DNA from 3 places in the Pantoea sp. App145 genome. Region 1 is predicted to be linked to each of the others. Evidence: predicted binding sites of a transcription regulator. Region 1 holds the regulator's gene; each other region holds the start of a gene.
What was found. Region 1 encodes Fur, which represses iron uptake genes when iron is present. Its sites were predicted from a motif close to ATAATAATGAGAACNACTATCAA; they were not measured.
Positions count from the first base shown of each region.

Region 1 (8,173 bases):
CTGTGATTCTTTTGCTACAGCCTGAGCCACAGCAGGGGTTGCAGGGGCACTCTGACCGGCAGTGAACTTCAGCATGCGGCGCAAAATTTCGGAGGCGCTTTCGCCAATGTGCTGGGTGTGGCTGGCAATATAACGGTAGAGTTCTTCGTCAACTTCAATCGTTTTCATCTTTTTCCGTACGATTCTGGCAAATGACAGAACCACGCATTTCTGCAAAGGCCTTAGCAAAATCCTGCCGTGCAAAATGTGAGCGGGTTCTAACATGAGGATTATAAAGTTAAATCCCAGGCTGCCGATAGCGCTGGCATCGTTTCAGGGCAAAAGTCAGATAATGCCCTAATACCCACCTGGCTGGCTCCTGGACAGGTGGATCCATGATAACCTAAGCGAAGCTCACAACCGTAAGAACTTTGCCATGATTTTGAATGCCCGTCTGCAAACTGAACAATCTGCCCCCGAAGCTACCCCTATTCTGTTAATTCATGGCCTGTTTGGCAGCCTGGATAACCTTGGTGTACTGGCACGTGGCCTGCGCGATGCCTGCCCTACCCTGCAGGTTGATGTGCGTAATCACGGCCTCTCCGGCCGCAGCGAAATCATGAACTATCCGGCGATGGCGCAGGATATTGTCGAAACGCTGGATGCCCAGGGCATCGATCGTGTCAGCGTCGTTGGTCATTCGATGGGCGGTAAAATTGCCATGGCGTTAAGCGCCATCGCACCGCACCGCATTGAAAAACTGGTGATGATCGATATCGCTCCGGTCGATTATCAGACGCGTCGCCATGATGAAATTTTCGCCGCTATCCGTGCCGTAAGCGCAGCAGGTGTGACGCGCCGCAGCGAAGCCGCTGAGGTGATGCGCACCCTGCTGGATGAAGAAGGCGTGATTCAGTTCATTCTGAAATCGTTCCAGGACGGTGAATGGCGGTTCAATGTGCCGGTGTTGTGGGATAACTACACCACTATCTCCGGCTGGGAAGAGATACCTGCATGGCCACATCCGGCGCTGTTTATCCGCGGCGGTGATTCACCCTATCTGGATAATCAGCACCGTGATGCGTTGTTGCGCCAGTTCCCCCAGGCACATGCGCATGTCATCAGCGGCGCCGGGCACTGGGTCCATGCCGAAAAACCTGAAGCCGTTTTGCGCGCAGTGCGCCGATTTTTTGTACTGTAAAAGCAAAAGCTTGCCGCGAACCGTTTAAGGTTGGCGTAGTCAGGGGCGCTGGAGTATGATGTCGCGCTAAAAATTTGCCACGGATGATTTTTTCACCGTGGCCGGGCCGATAATGTATAAATCGCGCAGCGCCTTTCCGCCGTTCGCGCCCACTCAGTTTTACAAATCATGGCAAAAGAACAGACTGACCGTACCACGCTCGATCTCTTCGCTGATGAGCGGCGTCCCGGTCGCCCCAAAACCAGTCCGCTGACGCGTGACGAACAGTTGCGGATTAACAAACGCAATCAGCTGAAACGCGATAAAGTGCGAGGATTGCGTCGTGTTGAGCTGAAAATGAGCAGCGAGGCCGTTGATGCACTCAACACCCTGGCTGAGCAACAAAACATCAGCCGCAGCGAATTGATTGAACAAATGCTGCTGGCGCAGCTCAAACTGTCGTAACAGGTGCAGACCGCACGCAGGAACAAAAGTCACGGCTTTACAAGTTCCGCCACTTTGCCCGGTCTGCTATCATTCGCTGTCATTACATATTCAATATCAGGATTTAAGAGGTCACTTAACCCATGGCAATCGTAGGCATTTTCTTCGGCAGCGATACCGGCAACACTGAAAACATTGCAAAAATGATCCAGAAACAACTGGGTAAAGACGTGGCCGAAGTGCATGACATTGCCAAGAGCACTAAAGAAGATCTCGAAGCATTCGATATTCTGTTGCTGGGCATTCCGACCTGGTACTACGGCGAAGCACAGTGTGACTGGGATGATTTCTTCCCGACGCTGGAAGAGATCGACTTCAATGGCAAACTGGTTGCGCTGTTCGGCTGTGGCGACCAGGAAGATTATGCAGAATACTTCTGTGATGCGATGGGCACCATCCGTGACATTATCGAGCCAAATGGTGCGGTGATTGTCGGTCACTGGCCGACCGAGGGTTACCACTTCGAAGCATCCAAAGGTCTGGCCGACGACAAACACTTCCTTGGTCTGGCTATCGATGAAGATCGTCAGCCGGAACTGACCAACGAACGTGTTGATAAGTGGGTGAAACAGATTTTCGATGAGCTGCAGCTGAAAGACATTATCGAAGCCTGATCCCCTTTCCTACTCAATGTGGGCGCTGGCTCACATTGAGAATCGGAAATTCCTATAAAAATAATAGCCACGTTTTTTTAACTTTTACCTGCAAATCTGTAGAATACCCGTAACGGTCATCCGCTTATTCCTCTGGCATCAGAATGAGGCTGAGTGAAATGGAAACAAAGACCTGTACGATCCCCGCCGGCGTTAGCGACATTTATCCCTACAGCCATTGGTGATTTCAGGACATGCCCTTGGTTTTCATTTCACTGCTTGAGTTCTATAATGAGACGCAAATGAGAATGCGCGTGATCGACATCCAAGGCCCTGCGCCGCAAGTGACTAGCAAAGTAACAGGACAATATCCGCATGACTGACAACAACTCCGCATTGAAGAAGGCTGGCCTGAAAGTCACTCTACCCAGACTGAAAATTCTGGAAGTGCTTCAGGAACCCGAGTGCCATCACGTCAGTGCGGAAGATTTGTACAAACGCCTGATCGACATGGGCGAAGAGATTGGTCTGGCAACGGTATATCGCGTTCTTAACCAGTTTGATGACGCGGGTATCGTGACTCGTCATAACTTTGAAGGTGGCAAATCCGTCTTTGAACTGACGCAACAGCATCATCATGACCACTTGATCTGCCTGGATTGTGGCAAAGTGATCGAGTTCAGTGATGAGTCTATTGAGACGCGTCAACGTGAAATCGCAACACGTCACGGTATCAAACTCACCAACCACAGCCTGTACCTGTACGGCCACTGTGCGCTGGGAGACTGCCGCGAAGACGAGACGCTCCACGATAAGCAATAAAATGTGCTATGCAGTATGAAAAAACCGGTGCCAGGCACCGGTTTTTTTATTCCTGAGATTACAGAACCAGCGTTTCCTGCAGGTAACGCCAGCGTGGAATGGAGGTGGTGCAATCCAGCACCGCCAGAGAAATACGACTCTGGTTGTTGCCGTTCATCATCTGCAACTCACGATATTGAATAGTCACTTCCTGGCTTTGCTGTGAAATGATGGCGTGTTCGCTGGTCGCGATGCGCATCCCTTCCCGCTGACCACGTAACTGGCGGAACAACACCTCCATCGCATTTAAATCCAGCTGTTTACCTTGCGGGGTCACCATTTTGAAATCCGGGTGAAAATGCGAGAGAAACAACTCAATGCTGTCGTCAGTGTCCTCTGACTGATTAAAAATACGTTCGATAAGCTGATGTAAAACCACTACGCTGTGTTTGGCTTCCTGAGCGAGACTCGTCATTTTTTTTCCTTTTACAACCCGCAGAGCAACGTCTGGGAGCGCATAGCCTACCTGAAATACAGTTTTTCACACTCGCAAATGGATTAATTTTACTAAAGTCAGATTAGTTGCAAATCCCGGTAACAAACGCATTTCACACCCCACAGCATAAAAGGTTGCCAGCCCGAAATTACAACCAATAAAAAAGGGCGATTGCTCGCCCTTTCGTGATGATATGGTGATAACGACAAAAAGGATTAATCGCCGATTTTCGCCCAGGTATCACGTAAACCGACGGTGCGGTTAAACACCAGCTTAGAGGGCTGCGAGTAAACGCTGTCTGCGCAGAAATAACCTTCACGTTCAAACTGATACGGCGCCAGCGCATCGGCGTCACGCAGTCCAGGCTCGACAAAGCCCTGTTTGATTTCCAGCGAATTCGGGTTAATGGTGGTGAGGAAGTCCTCAGCCGCTCCCGGATTTGGCACGCTGAACAGACGATCGTAGAGACGGAATTCCGCAGGTAACGCGTGGATCGCTGAAACCCAGTGGATCACACCCTTCACCTTGCGGCCATCAGCCGGATCTTTGCTCAGGGTATCAACGTCACAGCTACAGTAGATGCAGGTGATATTGCCTTCTTCATCTTTCGCCACGCGCTCTGCACGGATCACGTAAGCATTACGCAGACGGACTTCTTTGCCCAGCACCAGACGTTTGTACTGTTTATTGGCTTCTTCACGGAAATCCGCACGATCGATCCACACTTCGCGGCTGAACGGCACATCACGCGTACCCATCTCCGGTTTGTTGGGATGGTTTGGCATGGTGATAATTTCTTCATGACCCGCAGGCAGATTCTCAATCACCACTTTCAGCGGATCGAGGACCGCCATCGCACGCGGCGCGTTCTCGTTAAGATCGTCACGAATGCATGACTCCAGCGATGCCATTTCCACGATGTTGTCCTGCTTAGTCACGCCAATGCGGCGGCAGAACTCACGAATCGAGGCGGCGCTGTAACCACGGCGGCGCAGACCGGAAACGGTCAGCATACGCGGGTCATCCCAGCCTTCGACGATCTTCTCGCTCACCAGCTGCGTCAGCTTGCGCTTCGACATCACGGCATATTCCAGATTCAGGCGCGAGAATTCATACTGACGCGGATGCACCGGAATGGAGATGTTGTCCAGCACCCAGTCATACAGACGACGGTTATCCTGGAATTCCAGGGTGCAAAGCGAATGGGTGATACCTTCCAGCGCATCGGAAATGCAGTGGGTGAAATCGTACATCGGATAGATGCACCATTTTTTGCCGGTCTGATGATGTTCAGCAAACTTAATACGGTACAGCACCGGATCGCGCATCACGATAAAGTTGGATGCCATATCGATTTTGGCACGCAGACAGGCTTTACCTTCCTCGAAACCGCCATCGCGCATTTTTTCAAACAGCGCGAGGTTTTCAGCCGGGGTACGATCACGATACGGGCTGTTTTTGCCCGGCGCAGTCAGGGTGCCACGGTATTCACGGATTTCTTCTGGTGTCAGCTCATCAACATAGGCGAGGCCTTTGTTGATCAGTTCCACTGCGTAGCTGTACAGCTGGTCGAAATAGTCTGAGGAGTAACAAACGTCTCCGCTCCATTCAAAGCCCAGCCATTGCACGTCACGCTTGATGGATTCAACGAATTCCATATCCTCTTTCACCGGGTTGGTGTCGTCGAAGCGCAGATTGCACTGACCCTGGTAATCTTGTGCGATACCAAAGTTCAGACAGATCGATTTCGCATGGCCAATATGCAGGTAACCATTGGGCTCAGGCGGGAAACGGGTATGCACGCTGTTGTGCTTACCGCTCGCCAAATCTTCGTCGATAATCTGACGAATAAAGTTCGTTGGGCGGGCTTCAGCCTCACTCATCTCAAAATCCTCAAATACAATACGGGTGATTTGTACTACGAAGTAACGGAGTATGATCCACAAAGCGCAGGAGGGAAACAACCGTTTGTTGGCCGTTTTAAAACAAAAAAGGCAGGAATCGCTTCCTGCCTTCCGGGTTCATCACAAGGACTTAACCTTTAACCTCGTACAAACGGGTTTCACCTGCCACGACGGAACCACTCGCCAGTAGATTGAGGCCTGCGAAATCATCGCTATTGCTGATCACCACCGGACTTATCATCGAACGCGCATGGGCGTTGAGGAAATCCAGATCCATCTCCAGCACCGGCTGTCCCGCCGCAACGGTCGCCCCCTCTTCCACCAGCCGTGTGAAGCCTTTGCCTTCCAGCGCGACGGTATCGAGGCCCATGTGCACCACAATCTCGACGCCGTTGTCAGTTTCGAGACAGAATGCATGGTTGGTGTTGAAGATTTTCACGATAGTACCGGCAATCGGTGCCACCACGGTTTTACCGGTGGGTTTGATCGCCAGACCATCGCCGACAGCTTTGCTGGCGAAGGCTTCGTCCGGCACCGCATCCAGTGCCACCACCTCACCACTGACCGGAGCCAGCAGCGTGGCAACCACGCGTTTTTCGCTGTTCAGCACCGCCTGCGGTTGTGCAGCCGTCGCAGGCTGCGCGGCAGCAACGGAGGCAGTCGCTGCCGCGGCCACCGGGCCTTTGGTCAGCACCGTTTTCATTGCCGTGGCAATGCTTTCAGCCTGAGTACCGACGATGATCTGCACGCTTTGTTTGTTCAGACGAATCACGCCAGAAGCGCCAAGACGTTTCGCCACGCTGTCATTAACCTGCGAGGAATCTTTCACGTTCAGACGCAGACGGGTGATACAGGCATCGATATTGGTCAGATTGTCAGAACCACCTACCGCACCGATATAGCGGCGGGCAAGGGATTCGGTCTGACTTTCGCCGGTACCACTGTGATCAACGTTGACGTCATAGCCGTCAGTTTCATCATCAGCAGACAGTTCACGACCCGGTGTCATCAGGTTAAATTTCTGGATGGTGAAGCGGAACACCACGTAGTAGATCGCGAAGAACACCAGCCCTTGCGGGATCAGCATCCACCAATGCACCGCCAGCGGGTTACGTGTTGACAGCACCATATCCACCAGCCCGGCGCTGAAGCCGAAACCGGCAATCCAGTGCATACTGGCCGCGATAAACACCGAGAGACCAGTCAACAACGCATGGATGACATACAGCACCGGTGCCACGAACATAAAGGAGAATTCCAGCGGTTCGGTGATACCGGTGAAGAAAGCAGCAAAGGCGGCTGCCAGCATGATACCACCGACTTTGGCGCGGTTTTCCGGTCGTGCGCAGTGATAAATCGCCAGCGCAGCACCTGGTAAGCCAAACATCATGATCGGGAAGAAGCCGGCCTGGTAACGGCCGGTGATACCCGGGATACCGGTACCATTGGCGATGGACTGCGCGCCACCAAGGAATTTCGGAATATCGTTGATACCGGCAACATCGAACCAGAACACCGAGTTCAGCGCGTGATGCAGGCCAACCGGAATCAGCAGACGGTTAAAGAAGGCATAGACACCTGCGCCGACGGATCCCAGCTTCTGAATATCTTCACCAAAGCTCACCAGACCATCAAACACCAATGGCCAGATATACATCAGGATGAAAGCAACGAGGATCATCAGGAAGGAGACAAGGATCGGTACCAGACGACGGCCGCTAAAGAACGACAGCGCCTTGGGTAGCTCGACATGGCTGAAGCGGTTGTACACTTCCGCCGAGATAATCCCCACCAGAATACCGACAAACTGGTTTTCGATTTTGCCGAATGCAGCAGGCACTTGATCGACAGGTATTTTTTGAATCATCGCGACAGCAGCTGGCGAACACAGCGTGGTGACCACAAGGAAACCCACGAAGCCAGTCAGTGCCGCAGCACCATCTTTATCTTTGGACATGCCATAAGCCACACCGATGGCAAACAGCACGGACATATGTTCAATGATAGCGGCACCGGATTTGATCAACAGCGCAGCCAGAGCGTTACCCGCCCCCCAGCTGTCCGGATCGATCCAATACCCTACCCCCATTAAAATTGCCGCTGCCGGCAGGGTCGCTACCGGCACCATAAGCGCTCGGCCGACCTTTTGCAGATATCCTAGAACACTCACCTTATTCTCCCCCTTTGAGACTGGCGTTTTCCCGGTGCGGGTTGATTTTATTATCCCGACATCCGGTACCTTGATGACACGACTGACCACGTGGCGCAGTGTAAGGATAAATTAATTCGCCTCGCAAATTAAAACCACGATATCTGTGATTTTTATCACCAAAAATGACGTTTTAATACCCGTACGACTAGCCAGCACCCCAAACTTATTTTATGATGAAAAATATCAAGACGCACTTTTCCCTGCATGGTTGAGCTTAAACGGATTACGCTTAAGAACAATCTGTAGAGAGAACAGCGACTCCACTTTTCCAATCTTTAACTGAGGTGAAGACATGAGACTGATCCCTTTAGCCACACCTACCCAGGTGGGTAAATGGGCCGCGCGCCATATCGTGAACCGCATTAACGCGTTTAATCCTGGCCCAGATCGTCCCTTTGTGCTAGGTCTTCCAACCGGTGGTACGCCGCTGGAAGCTTACAAGCACTTGATCGAGATGCATAAAGCGGGCCAGGTTAGCTTCAAACATGTTGTCACCTTCAACAT
Region 1 is NZ_CP133290.1:1,603,730-1,611,902, forward strand. Features, by position in the region: gene seqA (replication initiation negative regulator SeqA) at 1-168, opposite strand, end outside; gene ybfF (esterase) at 416-1,180, shown strand; gene ybfE (LexA regulated protein) at 1,349-1,624, shown strand; gene fldA (flavodoxin FldA) at 1,747-2,277, shown strand; gene fur (ferric iron uptake transcriptional regulator) at 2,632-3,078, shown strand; gene RCF31_RS07375 (hypothetical protein) at 3,137-3,532, opposite strand; gene glnS (glutamine--tRNA ligase) at 3,769-5,436, opposite strand; gene nagE (N-acetylglucosamine-specific PTS transporter subunit IIBC) at 5,588-7,585, opposite strand; gene nagB (glucosamine-6-phosphate deaminase) at 7,962-8,173, shown strand, end outside.

Region 2 (8,173 bases), on a different replicon from region 1:
ATCCCCGGCTGGCGCTGAAGCTCTCCTCGCTAAACGATAACCGCCTGACCGTGTTCACGGATTCTGCAGAACAGGTCGAACAGGGATGCGATGCCATTTTTTCCTGTTTACCCTTACTGTCGCTGCCGGAACCGCTGCGCCATCGCATCCTGCAACGTGTGGTCGCCTCGCTGAATCCCGGCGGCGTATTTATTCAGTTCCAGTACACCTCGCTGTCAGAACCGTTGCTTTCCGGCTACTTCCACTGGACGCGCACCAGAGTGATGCGCAACCTGCCCCCGGCGTTGGTCTATCGCTGCCAGAGCGTCGGTGTCTGTGCTGCCTGAGGCCATTTATGACGACTTGTTCTTACGCGCACCAGGACGGGTCAGCGCATTGCTGATCTCATACAGCTTGCTCATGCTGGTCATGGTGGCAACCGGTGCTGCGGCGGCCAGCCCCAGCACCAGGATTTCCAGGCAGATCATCGGCGTGGCATGTACTGGCATTTTGTCAGCCGAACGACTGCGCGGAATCTCAATCATCACATCGGCATGCTGCGCGAAAATGCTGTCGGGCGTGGCGGTTAGCAGCACAATTTTCATCCCCAGCCGCTGAGCTTCTGCCAGAGTCACCAGCCCTTCCGGGTGCGCACTGCTCTGCACCAGCATAATCAGCACATCCGCGTGGCGCATATCAGCGATCTGTTCACTCAGCGAAATGCCGGTGCGGTTAAGCACGTACGAAGGGGTGCCATTGCGTTTGAACAGCCGCGCGGTGTAATCCGCCAGGATGGCGGATGCGCCAATACCGAAAATCGCCACCCGCTCCGCCTGCTGCAACAGCCCGATGGCCTGCTGAATGGCCTGACGATTGTCCGGTGCCGCCAGCATCTCGCAACTGATGCGATAACTGTCGAGCACGAAATCGATGCTGCCCCGCGCATCCTGCGAGAGTTCATTGACGGTCACCGCCACTCGCGCCGGTGAACGGCGGGTGACCCCCAGATATTCGGCAATCACAATCTTCAGATCCCGGAAGCCAGAAAAACCCAGCGCCTGGATGGCGCGGATCACCGTGGCGTCAGAAGTCTGGGTATCAATCGCAATCTCCAGCGCGGTTTTATCCAGCACGGCACTGCGATGCTGGTGAATGTACTGTGCGACTTTTAACAGCCGGGGAGTTAACAGATGCTTATTGGCGTGGAAGCGTTCGCCATAGAGATCATAGGGTTTTTTACTGATTTTGGGATTGGACTCAGTCACCGGAGTTAAACACCTTATAAATTATACAGTTAATCAGCCTTTTCTCATTTATTGTCACGTTTTCAGGCTAACTTTCGGGCCGTTTTGCTTAATAGTAAAGCCTGAACAGGCCCGCTAAGTAAAGAATGGTCGATGGTTATTTAGTCAGCCGTAGCGTCGCATTCGCTCATTATTCTTCTGAATATTAAGAATACCTTAATTTATGACTTAATAAATTCAACGCAATAATCCATCAAAAGTGTCGTCGCTAATCCCTTCCTGCCAGAGAAATGTAGTGTAATGAGGGAAAATATTATTATGCTACATCAACTACTACATTTACAACATATCATAATGATTTTAAATCATATTATTTACTACATTATATTTGTCATTATCAGGAAATAATGTTTTTTCCTGCGTGAAAATCTCCATTTTTTATTTAGGTGAATGATTTATTTTCCCTGAAATAACAAGAAATGGTTGTAAATGAAAATCAATCTCATTAGTATCCAGCTTTCAAAATAATTCTCTTTGATGCGGATTTAGTTAAATGAAGTATCTTTCTTTCTTTTCACCAGCGGTAAAATATACGCTCTCTGGGTCACAGGTCTTACTGGCATCAACGCTTCTCTATGGTCATTCTGCCGCAGCCGCAGAAACCACCCAGGATCAAACCCTGACAGTGACAGCCGATCAGTCTTCTACCAGCAACACCGGCAGTTATAACCAGGATGATGCGGCGGCAACGCTCAGAACCAATACGCCGCGTAATGAAACGCCACAGTCAATCAGCGTGGTGACACCCCAGGTAATGAAGGATTACCAGGTCACCAGCCTGAACGATGCCATGAAGTTTGTCAGTGGCGTGACCCAGGGCAACACACTGGGCGGCACCGAGGATGGCTTCGTGAAGCGTGGATTCGGTTCCAACACCGACGGCTCGATCTTTATCGACGGCGTGCGCAGCAACCAGGGACTGACCATGGACTCCAGCATCGACCATGTGGAAGTGCTGAAGGGTTCTTCCTCCCTGCTGTACGGCATCCTTAACCCAGGCGGCATCATCAACCTGGTGAGTAAAAAGCCGCAGTATGAATGGAACACCCATATCAGCGGCGAGTCCAGCAGCTATGGCGGCGGCACCGGCATGGTGGATATCACCGGCCCGCTGGGTAATGGCTTTGCCTTCCGCATGGTGGCGGAACGCCAGCGCGAAGATTACTGGCGCAATTTCGGCGTGAATGAACACACCCTGCTGGCCCCTTCACTGAGCTGGTATGGCGAGCGTGCCACCTTCAACATCAGTTACGTCGAGTACAAATACGATGTGCCTTACGATCGCGGTACCGCCTTTATCAACGGTAAACCGGTCGATATTCCTTACAACCGTCGCCTCGATGACAGTGCCAACCATGCGTGGGGCAAAAACAAACGTCTCAACGTCAGCTATGGCTACAACCTCGATGATACGTGGGACACCCACCTGAACTATGGCTGGATGCAGCGCCGTTACGACAGTAACGAAGTGCGCGCCACGGCGATTAATACCACCACCGGCATTGTGTCACGCCGTGCGGATGCCAACCGTGGCTTCAACCATCAGACCGAGTACGTTTCCTGGGATGTCAGCGGCTCACCGGTGATCGCCGGGATGCAGCATGACCTGCTGCTGGGCGTTGATTATGAGCAAAATGAAACCTATAAGGCACGTTCTTATCGCGGCACCGTTTCCCGAACTTTTAACATGTACGATCCGGTGTATGGCGAGGAGCCGGTGCTCAGCGACAGCACTTACAATGACGCGCTGAGTAATCTGCGTACCAACCTGTACAGTCGTTCGCTGTTTGCCAAAGACAACATCCATCTGACGGATAAGTGGATCGCGGTACTGGGTGGACGCTTCCAGCGTTATACGCAAACCTCCAGCAACGGTTTTATCAACCCGGAAACCACCCTGAACGATCGCGGCAACGCCTTCCTGCCGCAGCTGGGCGTGGTGTATAAAGTGTTGCCGGATGTCTCGCTGTACGGCAGCTACAGCAAGTCCTTCACCCCGTCCACGCAGACCGACGATAACGGTGATGTCGCCTCCACCGAGAAAGGCACCACCTGGGAAGTGGGTTCGAAATGGCAGGTCGCACCGAATCTGGCCGCCACGCTGGCGCTGTACCGTATTGATGAAAGCGATATGTCGATCTTTATCAACGGTGTGACGCGCAACATTCCCAAGGCCCGCTCGACCGGGGCGGAACTGGAAGTTAACGGTGAAATCGCGCCGGACTGGAATCTGATCGCCAACTACAGCTACGACAAGACGGAAATCGTCGAAGATAACGTTAACCCGGATAACGTCGGCAACCGTCTGGTCAACGCCCCCACCAATATGGGCAGCCTGTATCTGAGCCATACCCTGCGCTTCTCCTGGCTGCCGGGTGAGTTGCGTGTTGGTGGTGGCGGGCGCTATGTCGGCACCCGTGCGGGCGATCCGGAAAACAGCTTTGTCATGCCTGCCTATACCGTGGCCGATGCCTTTATCGCCTGGGATAGCCAGCTGGTGGGTAAACATACCCAGCTGAAGTTGAACGTGAAAAACCTGTTTAACCGGGAATATTACGAATCCAGCGCCGGTAACCTGCGCGTGATCGAGGGTGAGCCGCGCGTGATGTACCTGCAGGCATCAGTGGATTTCTAACCTGATTCGCTCCGCCTTAATGGGCGGAGCCACAAGAGAAGCTATGCATGAAACGATTTCTCGCGGCATTGTGCCTGCTGTTGCCGTTTGTGGTGCAGGCCAAAACCCTCACCGATAGCCTGCAACGTCAGGTGGAGGTGCCGGATAATCCGCAACGTATCGTGATTGGCGAGAGCCGGATGATTTATACGCTGGCACTGGTTGAAGACGGCAACCCGGCGAAGCGTGTGGTGGGCTGGCCCGCAGATCTGCGCAATCTCGACAAACAAACCTGGCAGCGCTATGTCAAAGCATTCCCGGCCATCGCCAATATCGAGCAGATCGGCAACTCCAACTTTTCCCAGCTCAATGTTGAGAAGATTATTGCCCTGCGCCCTGACCTGGTGATTTTGCCGGTCTATGCCCGCACCCCGCCTAACAACTCCCTGTTTATGCAGCAACTGGCTGCGTCAAAGATCCCGGTGCTGTTCCTCGATTTTCGCGTCGATCCGCTGGCGAATACCGTTGCCAGCCTGCGCACCCTCGGAGAAGCACTCAATGACCAGGCGAAAAGCGAGCGTTTTATTGCCTTCTATCAGCAGCATATGCAGCTTATCCGCGATCGGCTGGCGGGCTGGAAGGGATCGCGTCCTAAAGTCATGCTGCAACTGCATCTGGGGAAAAAGGCCGAATGCTGCACCACCGTGGCTCACGGTAATCTCGCCGATCTGATTGCCTTTGCCGGAGGTGACAATATTGCCGCCGGACGTTTCCCGGCGGTGTTTGGGCAACTCAACCCTGAGGCAGTGCTGGCCGCCAACCCGGATATTTATATCGCCACCGGCTCGGCAGGCCCGGAAGATAAAGCTTTCCTGCAACTGGGACCACAGGTAAACGCAGCCAGCGCGCAGGCCACCTTTATCAGGGCGCTGGCGCAGGATGGTACGGTATCGGTGCTTAACGCCGTGCGGCAGCAAAAGGCGTTCGCTTTCTGGCAGAACTTTTATATGAGCCCGTGGCATCTGCTGGTAGCGGAGTTCTTTGCCAAAACCTTCCATCCGGACTTATTCCACGATTTATCCCCGGATGAAACCCTGCGTGAAATGAATCAGCAGTTCCTGCCGATTCCCGAAACCGGCACCTACTGGACCCATAATTGAGCATCCGGCGGCTACCATTTTCGCTAGCCGCCTCTTTCATCTATCCCACTGATTAGCCGCAAAAAAACCCAGTCATCAAAATTTCCTATGGCGACAAATTAAGCAATGCGTTGACAACTTCACCTCACATATCCAATGATGCGTACACGGCGTTAACATTGTTGACAATCTACTATTTAGCCTTAACAAAATTGTCGATAATCAGCCTTTCATTTTTCAGCATCATGCGGGGAAACCATTGTGAATAACCAGGTTCGGGATAACTTTCGTCACTGTATGCGGCGGCTGACCGCCACGGTTTGCGTCATCACCTGTCAGCATGACGGCATGCGCTACGGCATTACCGCCACCGCGGTGACATCACTCTGTTTTGATCCGGTGTCGATCCTGGCGTGCATCAACAGCTCCTCCAGCCTGCTGCAACCGCTACTCGCCAGCGGCAAATATTGCATCAACCTGCTGAGCAACCAGCACACCGCCGTGTCACAACGTTTCAGTACCCCGCTTTCCGCCGACGAGCGCTTCTCGGCGGGAAAATGGTGCAGCAATGCGCAGGGCGTACCTTACCTGGCCGATGCACAGGCCACTCTGTTTTGCGAGCTGGATCAGACGCTGCCCTACGCCACCCATCACATCGTGATTGGTCAGGTGAGCGACTGCCAGTTCAGCGAGGCAATTGCACCCTTGCTGTATCAGAACGGTGCGTATGTCACCTCCGCTCCTTTAACCACCCCCGTTGCGGGCTAAGCAACGCGATTTTTTCTTACCGCAGGAGAACAGAATGCAGCTTGGATTATTCAGCCTGATGACTTTGCGCGATCATCCGCAGGGCGTAAAAGGCGTGATGAATGACACGCAAACCATGGTCAAAACCGCCGAAGAAGTGGGTTTTGATATTGCCTGGTTTGCCGAACACCACTTCGCAAACTATTCCAGCAGCCCCTCGCCGCTGATGATGGTCGCCAATGCGGCGGGCTGGACATCAAAAATCAAACTCGCCCCCGGCGTGCTGGTGCTGCCGCTGTACCATCCACTGCGGCTCGCGCAGGAGATTGCCGCTGTCGATGCTATGACCGATGGTCGCCTGGTGGTGGGGATGGGAACCGGTTATCAGCAATACGAGTTTGACCGTTACCATGTGGAGCTGGAGAAAAAGGTCGATATTTTCCTGGAGTACTGGGATGTGATGGAACAGGCGCTGGTGACCGGCGAAGTAGAATATCGCGGTGAACATCTGTCTATACCGCAGACTACCTTTGCTATCAAATCGTATCAGACGCCGCTGCCGCTACTTTTCGTGACAACGTCACACCCACGACTGCTGGATCGCCTGAAAAAATGGCAGGTGACACCGTTCCATGCCGCCAGTACCCTCGGCTCACCGGTGCTGTACAAAATGGTGGATGGCCTTAACCAAAGCTGGGAAACCCTCGGTGAAAATCCGGCCACCAAGCCACTGGCCATCATGCAATACGTGCATGTCACCGACAGCAAAGCCGAAGCGCTGGAAGCCGCCGAACGCGCCCGTTATGTTGGCCGCATGGCGAATCATCTGCGTAAACCGGTACTGCCGCTGGATGATAACGGCTATATCCGCAATGAACCTTTTGACGGGGAATATACGCTGGAACAATACGCCAGCAATATGGTGGTGGGTGATCCCTATATCGTGGCGGAAAAAATGATCGCCGATATTAAACGCCTCGACCCGATTAATTACACCTGTAATTTCCAGTTTGGTTGTATGCCACTCGAACGTGCACAACGTTCACTGTATCGTTTTACCAAAGAAGTGCTGCCATTAGTGGAAAAAGAAGTGGGACCGATTGCCAATATCGGCCTGAAATAAATTTACCTGCTCGTAGTTGCCTTACCTTGTCTGTAAAGAAGTAAACAGCTTTATATGGAGCGTTGTTACTATTTCAAACCATCGCGGGGAAGTCATTATGTTTAACAAGACGACAAAGTCAGTCCTTTTTATTGCCCTTTCTTCATTGTTTTATCTTCATGCTGCACAGGCGGAATCTACGCTGGATGCCGTCATTAAAGCTAAAAAATTACGCTGTGCAGTAGTATTAGATTCGCCACCGTCGGGTTTTCTGACGCCAGATAATAAACCCGACGGTTACGATGTGGCCTATTGTGACGATATGGCGAAATCCCTCGGGGTAACGCCTGAGATCGTGCAGACTCCAGCCTCGGACCGTATCCCGGCGTTGGTTTCCAAACGTGTCGATATTGTGGTGGGTTCCACTACCATCACTCCGGAACGCGCCATGACTGTGGCCTTCACCCAGCCGTATGTTAACTACACCATCACGGTGATGACGCGCAAAGATACCGGCATCAAAACTTACGATGATTTGAAGGGTAAAAAACTGGGTGCGGTGACGGGATCCACCTTTGAGCAGTTATTTAACAAGGAGTTACAGGGTCGCTGGAAAGATACCGGCATCACCTATACCGGCTACGGCAGCGATGCTGAGGTGTTTATGGCGCTGCAACAGGGGAAAATCGACGGCATCTTACAGGCGTCATCGGTCTACAACACGCTGGAAAAAAGCGGCCAGTTTCCCACCTTTACTGCTGCGGGTCTGGCACCGCTGTCGGATATGGATGGCCTGGCGGTACGCCGTGGTGACCCGGAATTTCTCAACTGGGCGCGCGTATTTGTCTGGCACCAGGTGGTCTCAGGCCGCTACGCCGAGCTGTATAAAAAATATATGGGCGATGGCCCGCTACCTTCTCTGACCATGGCCGGTGTTGATTTCTAAGCCCCGGTAAACATTGTCCGACTTTCCAGGGTACGCCCATGCAGGATTATCAGTTTTATTGGTCAATCGTTTTTAACGCATTGCCGCAATTATTATCAGGTGCCTGGGTGACATTACAGATCACGCTATTATCGGTGGTTATCGGTATGGTGTTTGCCATACCGATGTCTGTCATCCGCCAGAATGGCAGTGGCTGGCGCTATTATCTCACCAGCGGGTGGGTGGAGTTATCACGTAATACGCCAGTGCTGTTCCAGGTTTATATTATGTATTTCGGGCTTGGTGCGCTGGGGATTAATATCTCCAGTTATCTCGCGGTATTAATTGCCATTGCATTTAACA
Region 2 is NZ_CP133294.1:285,838-294,010, forward strand. Features, by position in the region: gene RCF31_RS27845 (class I SAM-dependent methyltransferase) at 1-326, shown strand, start outside; gene RCF31_RS27850 (MurR/RpiR family transcriptional regulator) at 333-1,244, opposite strand; gene RCF31_RS27855 (TonB-dependent siderophore receptor) at 1,777-3,918, shown strand; gene RCF31_RS27860 (ABC transporter substrate-binding protein) at 3,966-5,057, shown strand; gene RCF31_RS27865 (flavin reductase family protein) at 5,298-5,804, shown strand; gene RCF31_RS27870 (LLM class flavin-dependent oxidoreductase) at 5,839-6,906, shown strand; gene RCF31_RS27875 (transporter substrate-binding domain-containing protein) at 7,004-7,831, shown strand; gene RCF31_RS27880 (amino acid ABC transporter permease) at 7,939-8,173, shown strand, end outside.
Region 2: a site for Fur is predicted at 1,713-1,735, ahead of RCF31_RS27855 (TonB-dependent siderophore receptor). Genes of this name have one in related genera too.

Region 3 (8,173 bases), 630 kb from region 1:
CTGATGACGCTGCGCAGCAATAAACTGCTCACGCTCACGGTTCACTTCTTCCAGCACCGCCGGGTCCAGGACGTTCTCGCCGCGTTTTTCATCCCAGTTCTGCGTTTCCGGCGGCCAGGTATCGAGCAGGCCAAGGAACGCCACCTCTTCTCCGGCAGCTGTCAGCCGTGCGGCAATGCCCTGCGCCAGGGTGCCACCCAGCGAATAGCCAATGAAGTAATAAGGACCGTGCGGCTGCACTTCGCGCAGGGTACGCAGATGGGCGTCACAAACCTCATCCAGATGCGCACTTTGATTCAGCGGGCTATCGGTATCCGGTGACTGAATACCCATCAGCGACCAGCGTGGATCCAGATAGCGTTGCAGGATGCTGAACTGCCAGGCAAAACCGGAGGCCGGGTGGAAGCAGAACAGCGTGGGTCCATTACCCTGACGCAGCGGCAGCACCGCTTCAAAACCGGCCTGTTGGTGAGATTGTTCATCACTCAGCAGTGCAGCCAGTTTTTCGACGGTGGAAGCAACCATGATCTGGCCCACGGATACCGGCTGTTGCAGCTCACGACGTAGCTGTGCAGCAAGACGCATCGCCAGCAGCGAATGGCCGCCAAGGGCAAAGAAATCATCCTGCGCGCTGATACTGTCGCACGCCAGCAACTGGCAAAACGCCGCTGCCAGTTGGCTTTCCAGCCCCGGATGAGGCGCGCGTCCGGCACTGGCCATGGCGGCCTGCGGCAGCGGTAAGGCTTTGCGATCCAGCTTGCCATTGCTGCTGAGCGGGAAGGCTTCCAGCTGTACAATCGACACCGGCACCATATGGGCGGGCAATTGCTGCTCCAGCGCATGGCGTAGCGCTTCGCCATCAACCGCATGATCGGCAATCACATAACCGACCAGCTGGCGGGCATCGCCCTGCGCCGCAGCTCCTCCCAGCACCACCGCGTGCGTGACAGCCTGCTCAATGCCAGGCTGCGCGCACAGCACATGATCGATTTCATTGAGTTCGATGCGCTGACCACGAATTTTTAACTGATCGTCGCTGCGGCCAAGATATTCCACTGCGCCATTGTCCAGCCAGCGTGCGACATCGCCGGTGCGATACATCCGTTCACCGTTGCCCGCCGGATCAGCGACAAAACGGCTGGCGGTAAGATCAGGACGTCCCAGGTAGCCGTGTGCCAGCTGAATACCGGTAAGATAGAGATCACCTGCCACACCCGGCGGCACCGGTTGCAGACGGGTATCAAGAATACGCAGACCGGTGTTCCACACCGGATAACCGATGGGCACGCTGGCACCTTCAACCGCTGCCAGCGCTTCGCCAAATGCCGGATACCAGCTGACATCCACCGCCGCTTCCGTCGGGCCATACAAATTGTGCAGCGGCACCCGGGTCAACTGTTCCCACTCGCGTGACAGGTCGGTCGGCAGTGCTTCACCGCTACAGAAGACGCGGCGCAGGCTGGCGCAGCTATTGATGGCCGCATCATCCTGCAATGCCGCGACAAAGGCCGCCAGCATGGAGGGAACAAAGTGGGTGGTGGTCACTTTGTGCTGCGCGAACAGCTGTTGCAGCGCTTCCGGATCGCGATGGGCTTCCGGCGGAGCCATCACCAGCTGCGCGCCGACCAGCAGCGGCCAGAAGAATTCCCACACCGAAACGTCAAAGCTGCTCGGGGTTTTCTGGAGCACCACATCATCTGGTTGCAGCGGGTAGTGATCCTGCATCCACAACAGACGGTTGACGATGGCTTCATGGCCGACCAACACCCCTTTGGGACGCCCGGTGGAACCCGAGGTATAGATGATATAAGCCCCGTCCTGCGGCTGCGGTGCGCTGACGGGAGCAGGGGCATCCGGCACCGTGGAGAGCGCATCGAAATGCAGCTGGTTGACCTGAGCAATCGCCGCGAAGCGTGTGGACAGCGAGGCCGAGGTCATCAGGGTTTTGGGTGCTGCGTCTTCCAGCATCAATTGCAGACGGTCGTCGGGATAACCGGTATCGAGTGGCAGATAAGCGGCACCCAGTGTAACAATCGCCTGTAACGCCAGCGACAGCTGCACTGAACGCGGCAAAGCCACCGCCACGATGTCACCGCGTTGTACGCCAGCGGCACTTAACTGCTGCGCCAGCGCAAAGACCTGCTGCTGCATCTGGCGATAGCTAAGCTGATGCTGCGCATCGGCCAGTGCCGGGGCATCCGGGGTGCGCGCGGCCTGCCGGGCCAGCAGCGATGCCAGCGTGTCCGCCGGGAGCGGATGCGCGGTGTGATTGATATCAGCCAGCTGGCGATGTTCCTCAGCCGTCAGTAGATCCAGCTCACCGCACGGGCGCTGCGGATCTGCCGCCAGTTGCGCCAGTAATAAGGCGAAACGACGGCTATGGCGTTGCAGGGTGGGCAGATTGTAGCGTGCTGCATTCGCCAGCAGCTCCAGCGTCAGTTCACCCTGTTCGCTGATGTAGATGGCAATTTCCAGATCGCGCACCGGGCCAGATGCCAGCTGATGGGTAATCCCTTCAACACCGGCGAAATCCAGCTGGTAGTCAAACATCTTCAGGTTGATCACCGGGCCATAAAGCGGATCGCCATCACCGAGACGCCCGAGATCGCGCATCACCTGTTCGGCATCGTAGCGCTGGTGGCGGCGCATCTTTTTCACTTCACCGGCCAACTGATTCGCCAGCGTAGCCAGCGGTTGTGCCGGATCGTAGTGGATCGCCATCGGTAGCACGTTAATCACCGGACCTGTGGCGCACAGCGCAGCCGAACCGATACGGCGCATAAAGATAAAACCAGCGGAGAGATCGTTTTGCCCGCTCAGGCGGGCCAGCCATAGCCCCACCAGCGCGAAGGCAAGATCGGCGGCGCTATGCTGAGGATGCTGGCTCACCAGCTGCTGGAAGGTGGCGCGATCCAGTGTCAGGCTGTGACGCAGCAAATCGGTACTGGCGCTTTGTCCTGCCAGCGGCTGGGGCGACAGTGAGGCGGGCGCAGGCAGGCTGGCACCTTTTTCGCGCCAGAACTGGCTGTCACGCGTGAAGGAAGTGGATTGCTGATAGCGCTGATACTCTTCCACCACTTCGCTAAAAGGGATAAAGGGGGTGGGTTCCGCTTGCTGTTGCTGTGCCCAGGCGCTGTACAGATTGGCGATGCGGCGCGTCAGGGCGGTAAAACTGAACCCATCCACCACCAGATGGTGATAACGCTGATACCAGAACCAATGCTGCTCACCCAGCCGGAACAGGCAATGATGATACAGCGGTGCGCCGCTCAGCACGCGCAAATCGCCGTTCATATCGGCGCGCATCAGGGCGCGGGCTTTGGCGGCGGGGTCGGCTTCTGCACGCAGATCGATGAGCTGCGGCTGGCTAAAGTTCTGCGCCTGCGGCCATTGCATTGCTTCGCCGTCCACTTCGCCAAACGCCATGTTTAGCGTATCGGCTTCCTGCATACCCGCAATAATCGCTTTGCACAGCAGGGCGCTATCGATATCACCCTGCAATTCAATAAAGTGCGCGACCGCATAGGCATTGTGATGGCGGGACAGCTGATCGGCAATCCAGATGCCGGGCTGGGCCGCCACCAGCGGCAGGGTTTGCTGTTCGGTGAGGTGTCGGTTCATCAGGGATTCAGACATTGTCGCTCCGGTTGGTGTCCTGCGTCAGCGGCCGGATATCCTGCCAGTTCTGTTCCAGCCAATTCAGGCAGGCGGGTTGCGGCTGTGGGCCAAACACCGTTTGCCAGCCAGAGGGAGGGGCGCTGAACGCGGGCCATAAACTGTATTGTTGCTGCGGATTGCACAGCACCAGACAATCCTGCTGCGGATCGTCAAAGGGATTGCGATGTTCCATGTCGGCTCCTGCTTGTTTAATGCGGGGTCGGATTGCGCCACAGCGCTTGCAGGCCATCCAGCAGACCACCACGCCAGCACAGCGCATCGTGTCCACCTTCCACCGGCTGGTAATCCACCTGATAACCGGACGCCTGCAACAACTGCTGCAATTGCTGATTCGCCTGCAAAATCAGCCCTTCACGTTTTCCTGCTTCCAGCCAGAAACGCAGTGGCTGACGCGGTGCCAGACCCTGCTCCAGCTGCTGGATCAGCCAGCCGTGCGCATTACCGCGCTCCGGCCACCAGAAGGAGCCGGACAGGCTGATGGCATTGCCAAACTGCTGTGGCCAGTGCAATGCGGCGAATACCGAGGCGAGTCCGCCGAAACTTTGCCCGGCCACCACGGTGCTGTCGGCCTGCTGCCGATAAGGTGCCCACTGCGCCACCTGAGGCAGCAACTCTTCCTGCAAGGCCTGCCAGAACAGGGCGTTGCACGGTAGTTCGCGACTGCGATGTTCGCGGTCAATGATGTCGATAAACAGATAAACCGCCGCAGGCAACGCGCCCTGGTCGGTAAGTTGTTGCAGCGGGCCGGCAATCGGCATGCTGTGTGCCCAGAACTGCCCATCGAGCAAAATGGCCAGCGGTCGCTGCCGGGGTTCAGCCTCGCCGGTACAATACAGCCAGACGGAACGGCTGTTGCCCAGTAAGGCACTGTCCCAGTGATAGTGTTGCAAGGCGATTTCAGAGGCGTGGCCTTCATCAATGGCGCGCCATACCTGCTGACTGGGGGCCTGCGGCAGATGCAGCGGGGATACGCCCATGCCACGTCCACCGGACCAGCCACGCAGGGTATTAAGCGGATCGGCCTGGGCCGTCGGGAATTTATCGCGCCACCAGTTGCGCAGGGCATACATGTCGGCATCCCCGGCGAAATCGGTCGCCTGTTCATCCGGCATCAGGCAGTAGCTGCCGCGCCAGTTGGCTGGCAGGAGGGTCTGCCAGTACCAGACATCGGTATTGGCGACACGTACCAAAGATTGCGGGGGGCGGTGCTGGTGGTGATCGGTTACGCCGGTGATGTTGATCCACACCCGCTGCGTGCGCGACTGCGTTTCATTGCCCTGCGGATCGCGCCAGAAGAAAGTGACCTGACATGCGCCATCCACCTCTCCCTCGACATACGGGATGCCTTTACGTTGCTGCTCCTGCCACCAGGCTTCACTGCCGGTTATCTCGTTTAGCCAGGTCATAGGTGCTGCCAGTCGCCGTTTACTCAAGGATCTTTTCACAAAGGTTACAGATAATACTATTGATAATTATTTGCATTTGCAATAGGGTGTTTCCGCTCATAAATGAGCACGCTCGTTCCGCCTGTCACCTTTCTCATATAAGGAAGGGATGCGCGACGGATGGCACTGCCAGGTTTGGGACAGGGCGACGATAAAGGATTGTGACTTTCTCACCGGCGCGCCAGTTACGTTTGCTGGCAATCCAGGAACGAAAAAATGAAAAAATATTCGCGTTTATCATTAGCCATTCTGATTGAACTGGGGCTTCTCTCCGGTACCACCTGGGCAGCAGAGACCTCCAGCAGCACGACTACCAGCACAGACGCCGCTTCCGTGGATGGGGGCACCATGCTGGTGACCGCCCAGCAGCAAACGTTGCAGGCTCCAGGCGTTTCTACCATTACCGCCGATGAAATCAAAAAGCATCCGCCAGCGCGCGATGTGTCTGAAATCATCCGCACCATGCCGGGCGTTAACCTGACCGGTAACTCCACCAGCGGCCAGCGCGGCAACAATCGCCAGATCGATATCCGTGGCATGGGCCCGGAAAACACCCTGATCATGGTTGATGGTATGCCGATCACCAGCCGTAACTCGGTACGCCTTGGCTGGCGTGGCGAGCGTGATACGCGCGGTGATACCAACTGGGTACCGCCAGAGTTGATCGACCATATCGACGTGATTCGTGGTCCGGCCGCGGTGCGCTACGGCAACGGCGCGGCGGGTGGCGTGGTGAACATCATCACCAAGAAATACACCGACCAGCAGTGGCACGGTTCCTGGAACAGCTATTTCAACGTACCGCAGCACAAAGATGAAGGCGCAACCAAACGCACCAACTTCAGCCTGCAAGGGCCGCTGGGTGATGACTTCAACTTTCGGTTGTACGGTGGCTTAGCCAAAACTCAGGCGGATGCCTACGATATCAACGAAGGCCATGCTGCAGACCGTACCGGGACTTATGCGGGCAGCTATCCGGCTGGACGCGAAGGTTCCGTCAACAAAGATATCAATGCGTTACTGAGCTGGGCGTTTGCGCCGATGCAAACCCTCGAATTGCAGGCAGGCTACAGCCGTCAGGGTAACCTTTATGCCGGTGATACGCAGAACACCAACACCAGCACGCTGGTGAAAAGCCTGTACGGTGATGAAACCAACCGCCTGTATCGCCAGAACATCTCGCTGAAATGGACCGGTGCCTGGGACAACGGTGTCAGTACCAGTACCTGGGGACGCTACGAGAAAACCCGTAACACCCGTATCAATGAAGGCCTGGCGGGCGGGACCGAAGGGATCTTCTCCAACAGCGGCTTTAACACCATCCAGCTCGACGACATTATGCTGCACAGTGAAGTCAGCATTCCGTTTGAATGGCTGATTAACCAGACCGCAACGTTGGGCACTGAGTGGAATCAGCAGCGCATGAAGGATCCTTCTTCCACCACCCAGGCGGCCAGCTACGGTAGCGTGCCGGGCATCTCGAGTACCGGACGCAGCCCGTATTCCCAGGCTGAAATCTTCTCACTGTTTGCTGAAGACAACATGGAGCTGACAGACAGCACCATGCTGACGCCGAGCCTGCGTTTCGATCATCACTCGATTGTGGGCAACAACTGGAGCCCGTCACTGAACCTGTCGCAAGGACTGGGTGATGACTTCACGCTGAAGATGGGGATTGGTCGTGCTTATAAAGCGCCGAGCCTGTATCAGACCAACCCGAACTATCTGTTGTACAGCAACGGTCAGGGTTGTGCTGATGCGTCCAGCGCCTGTTATTTGCAGGGTAATAAAGACCTGAAAGCAGAAAACAGCATCAACAAAGAGATTGGTCTGGAGTGGAAACACGAAGGCTATCAGGCCGGTCTGACCTGGTTCCGCAACGATTATCGCAACAAAATCGAAGCGGGTATGGTCTCAACCGGTACTGCCTCTAACGGCACCACCAACATCTACAAGTGGGAAAACGTACCGAAAGCGGTGGTTGAAGGGCTGGAAGGCACCATCAACATCCCGTTCTCTGACACCGTAACGTGGAATAACAATTACACGTATATGCTGCAGAGTAAGAACAAAGAGACCGGCGACCGTTTGTCGATTATCCCGCAATATACCCTGAACTCGACGCTGAGCTGGCAGGCAACAGAGGATCTGTCGCTGCAAACCACCTTTACCTGGTACGGTAAGCAAGTGCCGAAAAAGTATGACTATCATGGCAACCCGGTTACCGGCAGCGCCACCGATCAGGTTAGCCCATACTCCATTATCGGCATGAGCGGCACCTACGATATTAACAAGTATGTTAGCGTCACCCTGGGTATCGATAACCTGACTGACAAGCGTCACTGGCGTCAGGGTAATGCCCAGACCACCGGCAACGCGACGACCGGTGCGTATCTGTATGGTGCTGGTGCGAACACCTACAACGATTCAGGCCGTACTTACTACATGAGCCTCAACACGCAATTCTAATTGAGATGATGAGGCAAACGGCAGCGGGCAATCAGTCCGCTGCCGTCTTTCCGGTTAACCAGTTCCAGGCTGCCGTGATGCATTTGCACAATGCGCAGCACAATATTCAGACCCAGACCGCTGCCACCGTAGCGTTGATCGCGACGTCGGAAGGCCTTAGTCAGTTCCTCTGCCGCACTGGCTTCAATGCCTGGTCCCTGATCCCACACTTCAACGATCACCTGCTGTTCTTCTTCACGTAACAACACCTGCACTTCACTGCCTTCCGGGCTGTAGCGCGAGGCATTTTCCAGTAGGTTACGCAGCATAAGACGCAGCAAAACCGCCTCACCCTGTTGTGGTACATCCGTGCCCTGCGGCCAGAACAATTGCTGCTGACGTTGTGCGTAAAGTTCGGCCATCTCCGGCTGCAATGGTTGCATGATGTCCTGTTGCCAGTGCAACTGCTGATAGTGACCGCCAGCCAGCGCCTGGCCAGCACGCGACAGCATCAGTAATTGTTCAACCGTGTGCATCAGCTGATCGATACGTTCCACCAGCATTTCACTTTGCGGTACGTTTTGCTGTTGCAGCAGCTCCAG
Region 3 is NZ_CP133290.1:2,234,156-2,242,328, reverse strand. Features, by position in the region: gene RCF31_RS10300 (enterobactin synthase subunit F) at 1-3,636, opposite strand, end outside; gene RCF31_RS10295 (MbtH family protein) at 3,629-3,850, opposite strand; gene fes (enterochelin esterase) at 3,867-5,084, opposite strand; gene RCF31_RS10285 (TonB-dependent siderophore receptor) at 5,340-7,592, shown strand; gene pmrB (two-component system sensor histidine kinase PmrB) at 7,589-8,173, opposite strand, start outside.
Region 3: a site for Fur is predicted at 5,138-5,160, ahead of fes (enterochelin esterase). Genes of this name have one in related genera too.